Linked DNA regions of Flammeovirga agarivorans. The protein of the gene in region 2 interacts with the protein of the main gene of each other region in a pairwise test. Links are inferred from orthologs where the notes say so. Each region holds a gene or a part of one and is shown on either strand. Other genes may lie near its edges.

Region 1 (4,571 bases), on a different replicon or contig from region 2:
GGAACCTTATCTTTAATGTTTTGTAATTTATCAGCAAAGTTGGCTACAATTACTATTGTCTTAATTTCAGCATCTGTGAACTGATGAAGCATTTCTCTTTCAGTATATAATGGATTGGTATTGACCACTACCATTCCAGCTCTTATTGCACCAATCATAGCAATTGGATACTGAAGACAGTTAGGCATTTGAATAGCAATACGGTCTCCCTTTTGCATTCCACAGACATTTTGTAAGTATGAGGCAAAGTTTTCTGACTGCTTGTTTACTTCATTATAAGTAAGCTTGCCCCCCATATTTTCATAGGCAATCTTATCTCCAAATTTCTTAAACGATTCATCAAATAATGCGATCAACGATTGGTAGTTATCAGGATTGATCTCCTGAGGAGTAAAATCTGCGTAATGTTTATACCAAGGGCGGTTTTGTTCCATTTCTATATTGTTTTTAAAAACTTTTTCAGTGTTCACAGTGAATTTAGAGTAATAGTAATAAAAAGCTACTCATAATTTTTGTCTTTACAAAGGGACATAAAGCACTTTTGTACTAGACCAAATTTAGTAGTTAAAGTTTAAATAATTACGTAATGAATCTAAAGTTTGAGGCGATTTACATTACTTTGAATTAATAATCGTACAATATACACGTACTAATATAATTCTCAAAAAATAAATGAAAATTCATTCACTTTAAATTTATTTAGAAAAAGCACATCTTTTTTCAATTTATTTCGTGAAATAGAGTAAACCCTTATTATTTTTAGTATTATTAGATAAACTGAGCTATCAGGAAAATCTTTAGTCACTAAAAGAAAGAGTGTCAAAATAAATTATCATTATTAATAAGATGTTAGTAGACCGTTTTAAGAATATATTAAAAGCTACAATTAATGATCAAATAGAAAGTAATCCTGTCTTTCAAAACCTATTTCAAGATGATGATGGGTTTAAAAAAGAATGGCAGAAATATTATGATGAGATCATAAAAGAAAATAAATCAACAAATACAGATTACCAGGACTACTCCTATCAGGATACTTACCAACAGCAATATCAAGCACCAAAATCCGAACCTACTGTAGAAGAAAAACATTACAATGCATTAGAAGTTAAACCAGGTGATGACTTTGCTACAATTAAGAAATCATATAGAAGACTTGTAAAAGTATATCACCCTGATTTATATACTAGCGATCCAAAGAAACAGGAAATGGCCCAAAAGGTTACTTTGGAAATTAATGAGGCTTACAATTACTTTGAAAAAAAATATAAAAAATAGATAGATATGTTTGGATGGTTAAAAAGACTTTTTGGTATAGTTGAAGCTGAAACTCATTCAGTTCTTGATAAATTAGAAAACCCAATAAAACAAACGGAACAAGGGATACGTGATTTGAAAGCTGACCTTTCTAAATCGATGCAAGGATTAGCCGAAGTAAAAGCGTTAACTATTCGTGAGAAGAAGGAGTTTGAGGCGAACAATAGAAACGCAAAAGATTTTGAGCAAAAAGCAATTTTATTAGTTCAGAGAGCTAGTAATGGTCAAATAGATTCTGATGAAGCTGATCGTTTAGCAACACAGGCGTTAGAAAGAAAACAACAATATGCTCAGAGAGCAGCCGCTAATCAAAAGAATATTGATAATTATGGTGGCATGTTGAAAAAAATGGAAGGCAATGTTCAACAATTGAAGTCACAGATTTCTAATTGGGAAAATGAATTAAAGACTTTAAGAGCAAGAGCTACCGTAAGCGATGCCTCTGCTAAGTTGAACAAACAGTTATCAAATATCGACTCTTCAAATACTGTTGCTCGTTTAGAGAAAATGAAGCAAAAAGTTGAAGAAAAAGAAGCATTGGCAGATTCATATAGTGATATCGCACAATTGGCCAATCAATCTGTTGATTCTGAAATTGATCAGGCATTAGGGATTGCTCCTGGAAGTACTCCTTCTATCGGGGCTTCTGATGAATTGAATAAATTAAAAGCAAGGTTGGCACAAGGAAACCAAGATACTTCATCACAATCTGATACCAATCAACAAGCTCCTCCATCCTCTTCTTCTGAACAATCAGAATTAGATAAATTGAAAGAGCAATTAAAAAATAAATCATAAATATAAAGCCACTTCCAAAAGAAGTGGCTTTTTTAATACCTCTCATTTTTAGAGAATAACTTTAGAAAAATAGCAACAAATAAATTGCATTATTCTAATAAAAGGCACCAAACCATCTTTCATTTTGTTATTTTACTATTAAACCAAATAACCTATGAAAAGAATACTACTTCCTTTAACTACCTTCGCTCTAATTTTCTGCACTCATTTTTCAATTGCACAACACCATGTGATTGTCACGGACATTAACGAAGCTTACGATTACTATCAATCCTCTCATGAAGGGGCTGAAACAGCTCTCCATTTTATAAGTGAGGCTTTCGATTGTCACTCTATTGATTGCATACGAGAAAACATGTTCCGAGCGAAAACAGAGGTAGAAGCTGCTATGCGGAATGCTCATTATGCAAAAGATGAAACGCATAGTGCTAAATCACAAGCTATCGATCATTGTGAAGTGGCATCCAGTCATTCCCATAATGCACACGGCTCTTTCACTGAAGCAAAAGATGGTTTCACAAAAGTAACGAGTACGTTATCAACGGCTCACTATACAGATGATGTTGACGAGATTCATTCTCATTTAAACTATGCCATAGACCATATTCATCTAGCAATATCTCACCTTAATAATGGTGTAGATGGCTTAAACAATGCCCTTGGTGAATTAGAATACTGTGGTAATAGATAATAAAGATCCGACTGCTTAACAAAAAAAGGTATTGCCCTAATTCTAGGTCAATACCTTTCCTTTTATATATAGAATTCACTCTGTTTATTGAGCTTTTTCCTTTTTATGACGCACACTTACAGATGCAGTATTGTACACTTTAGCAAATGCAGGAACACTTTCTGTCAACCAAACATTTCCTCCAATAATAGCATGCTCACCAATTACAGTTTCTCCTCCCAAAATTGTCGTTCCAGAATAGATCACTACATTGTTTTCAATTGTAGGGTGTCTTTTGACTTTTGCTAAATCTTTACTTACGCTCAACGCACCTAAAGTAACTCCTTGGTAAATCTTTACATTATTACCGATGATACAAGTTTCACCTATTACGATCCCTGTACCATGATCAATGCAAAAGTTATTTCCAATTGTTGCCCCTGGGTGAATATCAATACCGGTTTTACTATGCGCATATTCTGAAAATAAACGAGGTACAATCGGCACTTGGCAATTGTAAAGCTGATGACTTAATCGATGTACGAATACAGCAAAGAAACCTGGGTAAGCTAAAATAACTTCTTCAATATGCTTGGCAGCTGGATCTCCTTCAAAAATTGCTTGAGCATCCTTAATCAACTGAGCATGAATACTTGGTAAAGCATCAAAAAAACGCTCTGTAGCACTCGTACAACCTATTTCAAACTGATCACGAATAGGCAAAAATAATTCTTGTAACTTTCCTTTTAATCGAATTAATGCCAATTCTGCTGCATAATATCCTTGTTCTACTCCAGAAACTACTGGAAACAGAAAACGAAATAAATCATCTACAAACTCCTCAGCCTTCGCTTTGGATGGCATCTGAAACATGCATTTATATTCATTGATTTGTGCGATGATATCTTTATTGATGTTATCCATAGTGTTTTCAAGTTAACCTTCCCCTCTCTCGTTATGAGCTTAGTTTATACAATATTAGAATTATTCTACTAAAAACAGAAAAGTTACCCCATTTTAATAAGGTAACTTCTCAAAAGACAATTATTTCTATGGAATTAATTAGTCGATATATCTTTGATCTAAAGAAAATAATTCAGGAAACTTTGGTGCTGGAGCAGCTTTTTTATAAGCTTCAGTGATATGTTTCATATCCGCTTCAAAATCTCCTGTCGGCATAAATGCCTCAATTACTCCCCCAATCTTTTTATCAAAATCTAAGTATGCTAATAAGATAGGAACTTTGGCTTTTAAGGCTACATAATAGAAACCCGACTTCCATTCAGTTCTTAATGACCTCGACCCTTCAGGAGGAATTACTAATGCTAACTCTTCGTTCTCGTCGAACAAGTTGGCCATAGCATCTACCATACTAAGACGTTCTGCTCCTTTGGTTTTTGGTCTTCTATCGATTCCAATGGCTCCCATAGGTTTAATAGCAATACTCAGAGGAAAACGTATCCACTCTCTTTTAATTGCAAACCTTAGTTTAATACCAATCTGACGCATAGCTGAAACCATATAAACAGCATCCCAGTTGGAAGTATGTGGAGCCGCCAAGAAAACGCTACGCTTCATGGTTTCTAATGGGATATGGTCCACTTTGATTTTCCATCCGTTGAACCAAAAAAGGAATCGAAAAATTAATCTTATCATTCTAGTTTATCACTTATATCGTGATGCTTATGGTTTAGTATTTCTAATGTATCTAGATACATTAGTTAAACATTGCCGGTCTTGTATTTGTGACAAAATTGAAAAGTTTTTTTACTAATTATTCTTAATT
Region 2 (6,524 bases):
TATTCATGAAGAACTAAAGGTAGCAATGGTAGCAAATGCTATTATTACTTTATTTCTAAGTTGGTTCTCCTGGAATTTTTACTTTTTCCTTGATAAACGATCCAAGTTAAAACATTGGCAAAGAGGTTTACTCATACTTATTGTTGGTACTTTAGAAGTATCATTACTCTTACATTTAGGCGATTTTCTAGGTAAAAAATTCTACCCAGATGGTCTGCCCTATTTTAATGAATTGTCTCAACAAAGTTTTGTCATCTATTTCATCTATATTTTTATGGGTGCTTTAGTGATCAACTCTTTATTCCAATTAAGAGATATATTAGGTCCGGAACTTTTCCAATCCGTTATTCAAGGACAATACTATCTACCAAAAGAAGAAGATCGTATTTTTATGTTCCTTGATTTATATAACTCAACATCTATTGCGGAGTGTCTTGGTCACCTTAAATACAGTAATCTAATACAGGACTCCTACCGGATTATTACCGATGCTATTGTGAAAAATAAAGCGTCAGTTTATCAATATGTAGGAGATGAAATAGTATTAACTTGGCCTACTGAAAAAGGGCTAAAAGAGAATCGCTGTATTCATGTTTTCTTTGAAATAGAACAAGCATTAGAAGAGAAAAGAGATTATTTCATGGAAAAGTATGGGCATGTCCCAGAATTCAAAGCAGGGTTGCATAGTGGCATCGTAGCAACAGCTCAAGTAGGTGTCATTAAAAGAGAAGTAGCTTATCATGGTGATACCGTAAATGCTACTGCTCGTTTACAAGAAAGCTGTAAACAACTCGGTGAAAAAATTCTAATCTCTGAAGTTATCTCTTCAAAATTAGAGCTTCCATTTATAGATATGGGAGAATATCAATTTAGAGGTAAACGAAAAGCAATGCATGTTTATACATTACATACAACAAAAAATGAAGCAAGTCATGTAAAAGAAATAAAGTTTATTTCTACAGATTATCCCGATCAAGCTTCATCTTCATAATAAAAAAGGCTGATTCAATAAACTTGAATCAGCCTTTTTTAATGCATCAGAATTTTAGGTTATGCACCATAAAAACCTTCTATTGATAAGTATCTCTCACCAGTATCGTAGTTAAACGTTAGTACTGTAGCTCCTTCAGGAATCTCAGATAGCTTCTGCTTTACAGCGTCAAGAGACGCACCTGTAGAAATACCTGTAAGTATACCTTCCTTCTGTGCTAGCTCTCTAGCAGCAGATTTAGCATTCTCAGGATTAACAGTAATAGCTCCATCTAATAATGATGTATTTAAGTTTTCTGGAATAAAGCCTGCTCCAATACCTTGGATTGGGTGTGGGCCTGGAGCTCCGCCTGAAATAACAGGACTAGATTCTGGCTCAACTGCAAATACTTTTAGGTTTGGCCATTTCTCCTTTAGAATTTCTGCAACACCTGTGATGTGTCCACCTGTACCTACACCTGTAATGATATAATCCACACCGCCTGGGAAATCATTTAAGATCTCAAGTGCAGTAGTTGTTTTATGAATATCAACATTTGCTGGATTATCAAATTGTGATGGAACAAAAGTGTTTTCAGAAGCATTTGCTAATTCTTCAGCTTTTTCAATAGCACCCTTCATTCCTTTTTCTTTTGCAGTTAAAACTAATTTTGCACCGTATGCAGCCATTAATTTTCTACGCTCTATACTCATAGATTCTGGCATTACTAAAGTTAAGCTGTAGCCTTTCACTGCAGCTACCATAGCTAAACCAACACCTGTGTTACCTGAAGTAGGTTCAATGATCTCTACTCCTTCCTTCAGTTTACCTTCTTGCTCAGCTTTCTCGATCATCGCCAAAGCGATACGATCTTTAATACTTCCTCCTGGATTGCTTCTTTCAGCTTTGATGTAAACATTATGCGTATTTCCATAAAGTTTATTGATCTTGATAATTGGAGTTTTACCGATAGTTTCTAAGATAGAATTGTAAATCATGTCTAAAGTTGTTTTTCAGTATTTGAATTATTGCTTTGCGAATATAATTATTTACCCTAGTATTTCTATATACTTTGTGGTATTATTTAAGGAATTTATTTTTCAATATAAATTACCCATAAATTTTAGTATTGAAAAGCGTATATTGATTCTTAACAAAAGCTACATCTACTAACCATCAATAAGTGATGAAAACCGACAATACTAAATCACCCATTGAATTAATATATCATTTATATGACCTTAAATTAAAAGAGACATTTAAAATCGCTCATGATGAAAGAACCGTTCAGCCTACTGTAATACTTGAAATAAGGTATCATCAATATATTGGTTTTGGAGAAGCTGTAGCCACCAAATATTACCAAGTTTCTCAAACATCTATCTGTAATAATATTGAGAAAGCATTACCTCTCTTACAAAACTGGAGAGGAGAAAAACCTGACTTGCTATTTGACCAACTACTTTCTATCACTCAAGATACTTTTGCTACATGTGCTATTGATCAAGCTTTATGGGATATATATGCTCAACTACAGAACAAACCTTTGTATCAACTATGGAGTGATGTAAACACCGCACTTCCCATAAGTAATTATACCATAGGGCTAGATAGTATCCCCACTATGAAAAGAAAATTAGAGGAGTTCCCATGGCCTATATATAAAATCAAACTAGGTACGGAACATGATTTACAAATAATATCTGCACTAAGAGAAGTCAGTGATGTTCCCTTTAGAGTAGATGCCAACCAAGCATGGAGTGTTCAAGAAACCATAGATAATAGTTCTCTCCTGAAGAAATTAGGTGTTGAATTTATAGAACAACCCTTAGGGAAAAAGAATTGGAAAGGAATGAAAACTTTAAAAGGAAAATGTGCTCTACCAATCATTGCAGATGAGTCGTGTATTCGTGAACAAGATATTGATCAATGCATGACTGTTTTTGATGGAGTGAATATCAAGCTCACAAAATGCGGAGGTATTTCAGCAGCTTTAAGAATGATCAAGAAAGCTAAACAATATAGTCTTCTCACAATGCTAGGTTGTATGACTGAGTCTTCAGTAGGAATAACCCATATAGCCCATTTATGTAAATTAGTAGATTTTGTTGATATGGATGGTGCTCTACTTATCTCAAATGACCCTGCAATTGGTATCAGTTGGGATGGCTATAAAGTGAGATTTCAGAATAAAAATGGAAGCGGTATATCGCTAAAAAGTTAGAAGTAAAAGCTCTCCTTTTTTCTCCAGTTTATCATTTCACAAAAGGGTAAATTCGATTTTGGCAAATTTGCCAAAATGGGAAAAACTATATTTCAAATGTGTATCTTTACCCTATCATATAATACCATAATACATAAATGCATATCTGGAAAAAGAAATCTCGAGAAGAGATAAAAGAAATTATCTTCAATGCACTCGAAGAGAATAGGGATTATTTTGGGGACCAAAGTTTAGGTGTTCCTGGCTCTCATTTGGATAGTAAAGTATTTCCTGATGACGCCCCTTTCTTAAATGATGCTCCCTTCATTACAACTTTATTACACAACCCTAACCATATAGGTTGCCATACACAAGGTGTATCTGAAAGCTTTTTTAAAGGTACTCAGAAGATTGAAAGAGAATTGATCGAGATTTGTGGATCTGATATTTTAAAAGCAACACCTAACAGTATTGATGGTTATGTATCAGCAGGTGGTACAGAAGCCAATATGCAAGCAATATGGATTTACAGAAACTATTATAAAGAAGAGTTTCAAGCTTCCAATAATGAAATTGCCATCATCTCCTCTTCCGACTCTCATTACTCAATGGCCAAAGCCAGTAATATTTTATCACTCTCATTTTATAGAGTAGATGTAGATTACAATACAAGAGAGATCACACCCGAGGCGATCAAAGCCACCGTTGAGCAAGCTATAAAAGAAGGTAAGAAATACTTTATTGTGATCGCTAATATGATGACCACAATGTTTGGTTCGGTTGATAAAGTACACTTATATCTTGAGTATTTTAAACATGCAAAACTTCCATTTAAGCTTCATGTTGATGGAGCCTATGGCGGCTTCTTTTTTCCTTTTGCACACAAACAACATGCTCTTGATTTCAGAAATCCCGACGTCTCATCCGTTACTTTAGATGCACACAAGATGCTACAAGCTCCTTATGGTACTGGACTTTTTCTTGTCAGAAAAGATTGGATGAAGTACGCCAATACCAAAGCCGATTATGTGGAAGGTGATGACTTTACAATGATAGGTAGTCGATCTGGAGCAAATGCTATTGCTATATGGATGATACTAATGACTTATGGTCCATATGGAATGAATGAAAAGATTTTTATTCTGAGCAAACGAGCAGATTGGTTTACTCATAAGTTGGATGAATTAGGTATTGAATATTTCAGGAGTTCACAATCTAATATCATTACCATGAAAGCTGATAAAATTGCTCCTGAAGTTGCTCAAAGGTTTGGGCTTGTTCCAGATGTACACCATCAACCTAATTGGTACAAAGTAGTTATTATGGAACATGTAACGATCGAAAAACTTGAGCCTTTAGTTGAGGCATTAAAATAAAAGAAAAAGGTTGAGTACTTAAATGCTCAACCTTTTTGCTCACAAACTTATTAATGAACAAGCAAATAATATATTTGCCCCTCACCCAATAACTACCTAATTATTAATTTACTTAACTAAACTATTAACTCTAAATAAGATTTTTATTCATCTCATTACTTTTATATTTTTCAAACCAATACCCAATTGTATAGGCAACAATTAGTAGGTCTGTAATTCCAAATGCTTGAAATCGCTCATTTAGATAACTTGTCTCTACATCAAAAACATTGGTTATATAGAGATATACCATAAACAGCTTTTCTATGATGGAGAATAAAATTATTGGTTCTCTCCATGATTCCTTGTATGCAGAATAACACATAAAGAACCCCATTAAGCCAACCATAATACCCCAATGTCGAATTAAGAATACATATGATGTATCATAAGGTAAACGGTTAATTTTCTCTAATGCGAGTCCCGGATTAATTGCATAGATCACCGCAAACATTGTTATCGCACCGCCAACAAGTAGAAAAAGTTTTAGATTTTTTTGAAACATATCACTGTCATTTACCCCGCCATAAAATCATTGGTACCTGTCACTCTTGCTAACCAGTTCCAACCCTTCACACCAGACAAAGCTCTGATGATTGGAACAATATTTACTCTTCTTGGTCGAGCAATCAGTTCCTTATTTTTAAGTATGCCACTCCATACTGCATCAACCATTTTATCTACTGTAATCAATGGTACTAATGATGAATGGGCATTTTCAAACATACCCGTATCGATATGTCCTGGTGTTACTGTGGTAACATGAACATGTGGATATTTTTCTTGCATTTCAGTAGACAAGCCCAATGACCATCCTAATACAGCCCATTTACTTGAACAGTAGGTAATAATTTTAGGACAATACATATAGGCTGCACCAGATGCTATATTCACAATATGTGCATCATTAGATTCAATCATTTCGGGTAAAAAAGCTCGTACAATATGCATGGGTGCTTTAGCATTGACATCCATAATTAAATCAATATTTTCTGGTGAAGATTCCTCAAAAGATTTCGAAATAACTATACCTGCATTATTAATGAGAAGGTCTACCCTACCTATTTCTTTTAATATCAGGTCAGCTGTTTTGTATACCAATGATGTGTCAGTAACATCTACTTTAAAAGTATATATATTTATCCCTGTTAAATGATCCTCGTTTTCCTTCACCACTTGTTCCATTAATAATGGATCAATATCCCAAATGATAATATTTGCAGCTTTACTTTCAATAGCTTTTTGAACATACGCTTTCCCCATGCCAGAGGCTCCTCCAGTAACTAAAACTGTTTTATTCTTTATAGTTTTCATATATTATAATTGAGAAAGGAGTTGCGTTTTTATTTCATTTTCACCCGGTAAGAATAAATATTTCACTATCGATTCCTCCCCTGTTTGTAAGACTGTTTTCGAATGTGAAAACGTAAGGAAACCTTCTTTCCCATGATAGGCTCCCATTCCTGAGTTTCCTATGCCACCAAAAGGCGCATCATCTACTGAGGCATGAAAGATGGTATCATTAATACATAATCCACCTGAATGAATATTGGCTTTAAATATTTCTTGCAAGTCAATATTATCGGAGAATAGATAACATGCCAAAGGTCGAGGTCTATCTACAATAAATGTGATACATTCTTCCACCTTTTTATAAGTAATAATAGGTAAAACAGGTCCGAAGACTTCTTGAGTCATTACACTAGAATTTGGAGATGGGTTAATCACCATATGAGTCACCATACGATGTACCTCTCTATCGATACTATCTTCATGAACAGGAATTATTTGGAAGTTGTTATCTTCCGCATCCTCTAATAATTGTTGTATTCTATCAAACTGTCTTTTATTGGCTACTGAGGTCAATTGACCATCAAATACTCCCTTAGGGAAATAGTTTTGATACTGTTGTTGGTATTCTCTGATAAATTCATTC

The links.
Region 1: the proteins of cysK (region 2) and HGP29_RS03620 interact in binary tests that used the Escherichia coli proteins (3 or more experiments, as listed by UniProt). The link is inferred for Flammeovirga agarivorans from one-to-one orthologs.

Annotation. Positions count from the first base shown.
Region 1 is NZ_JABAIL010000001.1:850,411-854,981, reverse strand. The notes cover bases 1,801-4,571. They hold HGP29_RS03620 (serine O-acetyltransferase), read right to left. Parts: upstream 3,710-4,571; coding sequence 2,891-3,709; downstream 1,801-2,890. Other genes in these bases: HGP29_RS03610 (tRNA threonylcarbamoyladenosine dehydratase), read right to left, coding at 4,566-4,571; HGP29_RS03615 (1-acyl-sn-glycerol-3-phosphate acyltransferase), read right to left, coding at 3,848-4,441; HGP29_RS03625 (hypothetical protein), read left to right, coding at 2,270-2,806; HGP29_RS03630 (PspA/IM30 family protein), read left to right, coding at 1,801-2,115. Outside these bases: HGP29_RS03640 (AMP-binding protein), read right to left, coding at 1-434; HGP29_RS03635 (J domain-containing protein), read left to right, coding at 847-1,278; more of HGP29_RS03630, read left to right, coding at 1,285-1,800.
Region 2 is NZ_JABAIL010000003.1:287,600-294,123, reverse strand. Bases 10-2,933 are described here. They hold cysK (cysteine synthase A), read right to left. Parts: upstream 1,969-2,933; coding sequence 1,051-1,968; downstream 10-1,050. Other genes in these bases: HGP29_RS10355 (dipeptide epimerase), read left to right, coding at 2,157-2,933; HGP29_RS10365 (adenylate/guanylate cyclase domain-containing protein), read left to right, coding at 10-991. In the rest of the region: more of HGP29_RS10365, read left to right, coding at 1-9; more of HGP29_RS10355, read left to right, coding at 2,934-3,194; HGP29_RS10350 (pyridoxal phosphate-dependent decarboxylase family protein), read left to right, coding at 3,332-4,549; HGP29_RS10345 (hypothetical protein), read right to left, coding at 4,680-5,093; HGP29_RS10340 (SDR family NAD(P)-dependent oxidoreductase), read right to left, coding at 5,105-5,902; HGP29_RS10335 (coniferyl aldehyde dehydrogenase), read right to left, coding at 5,906-6,524.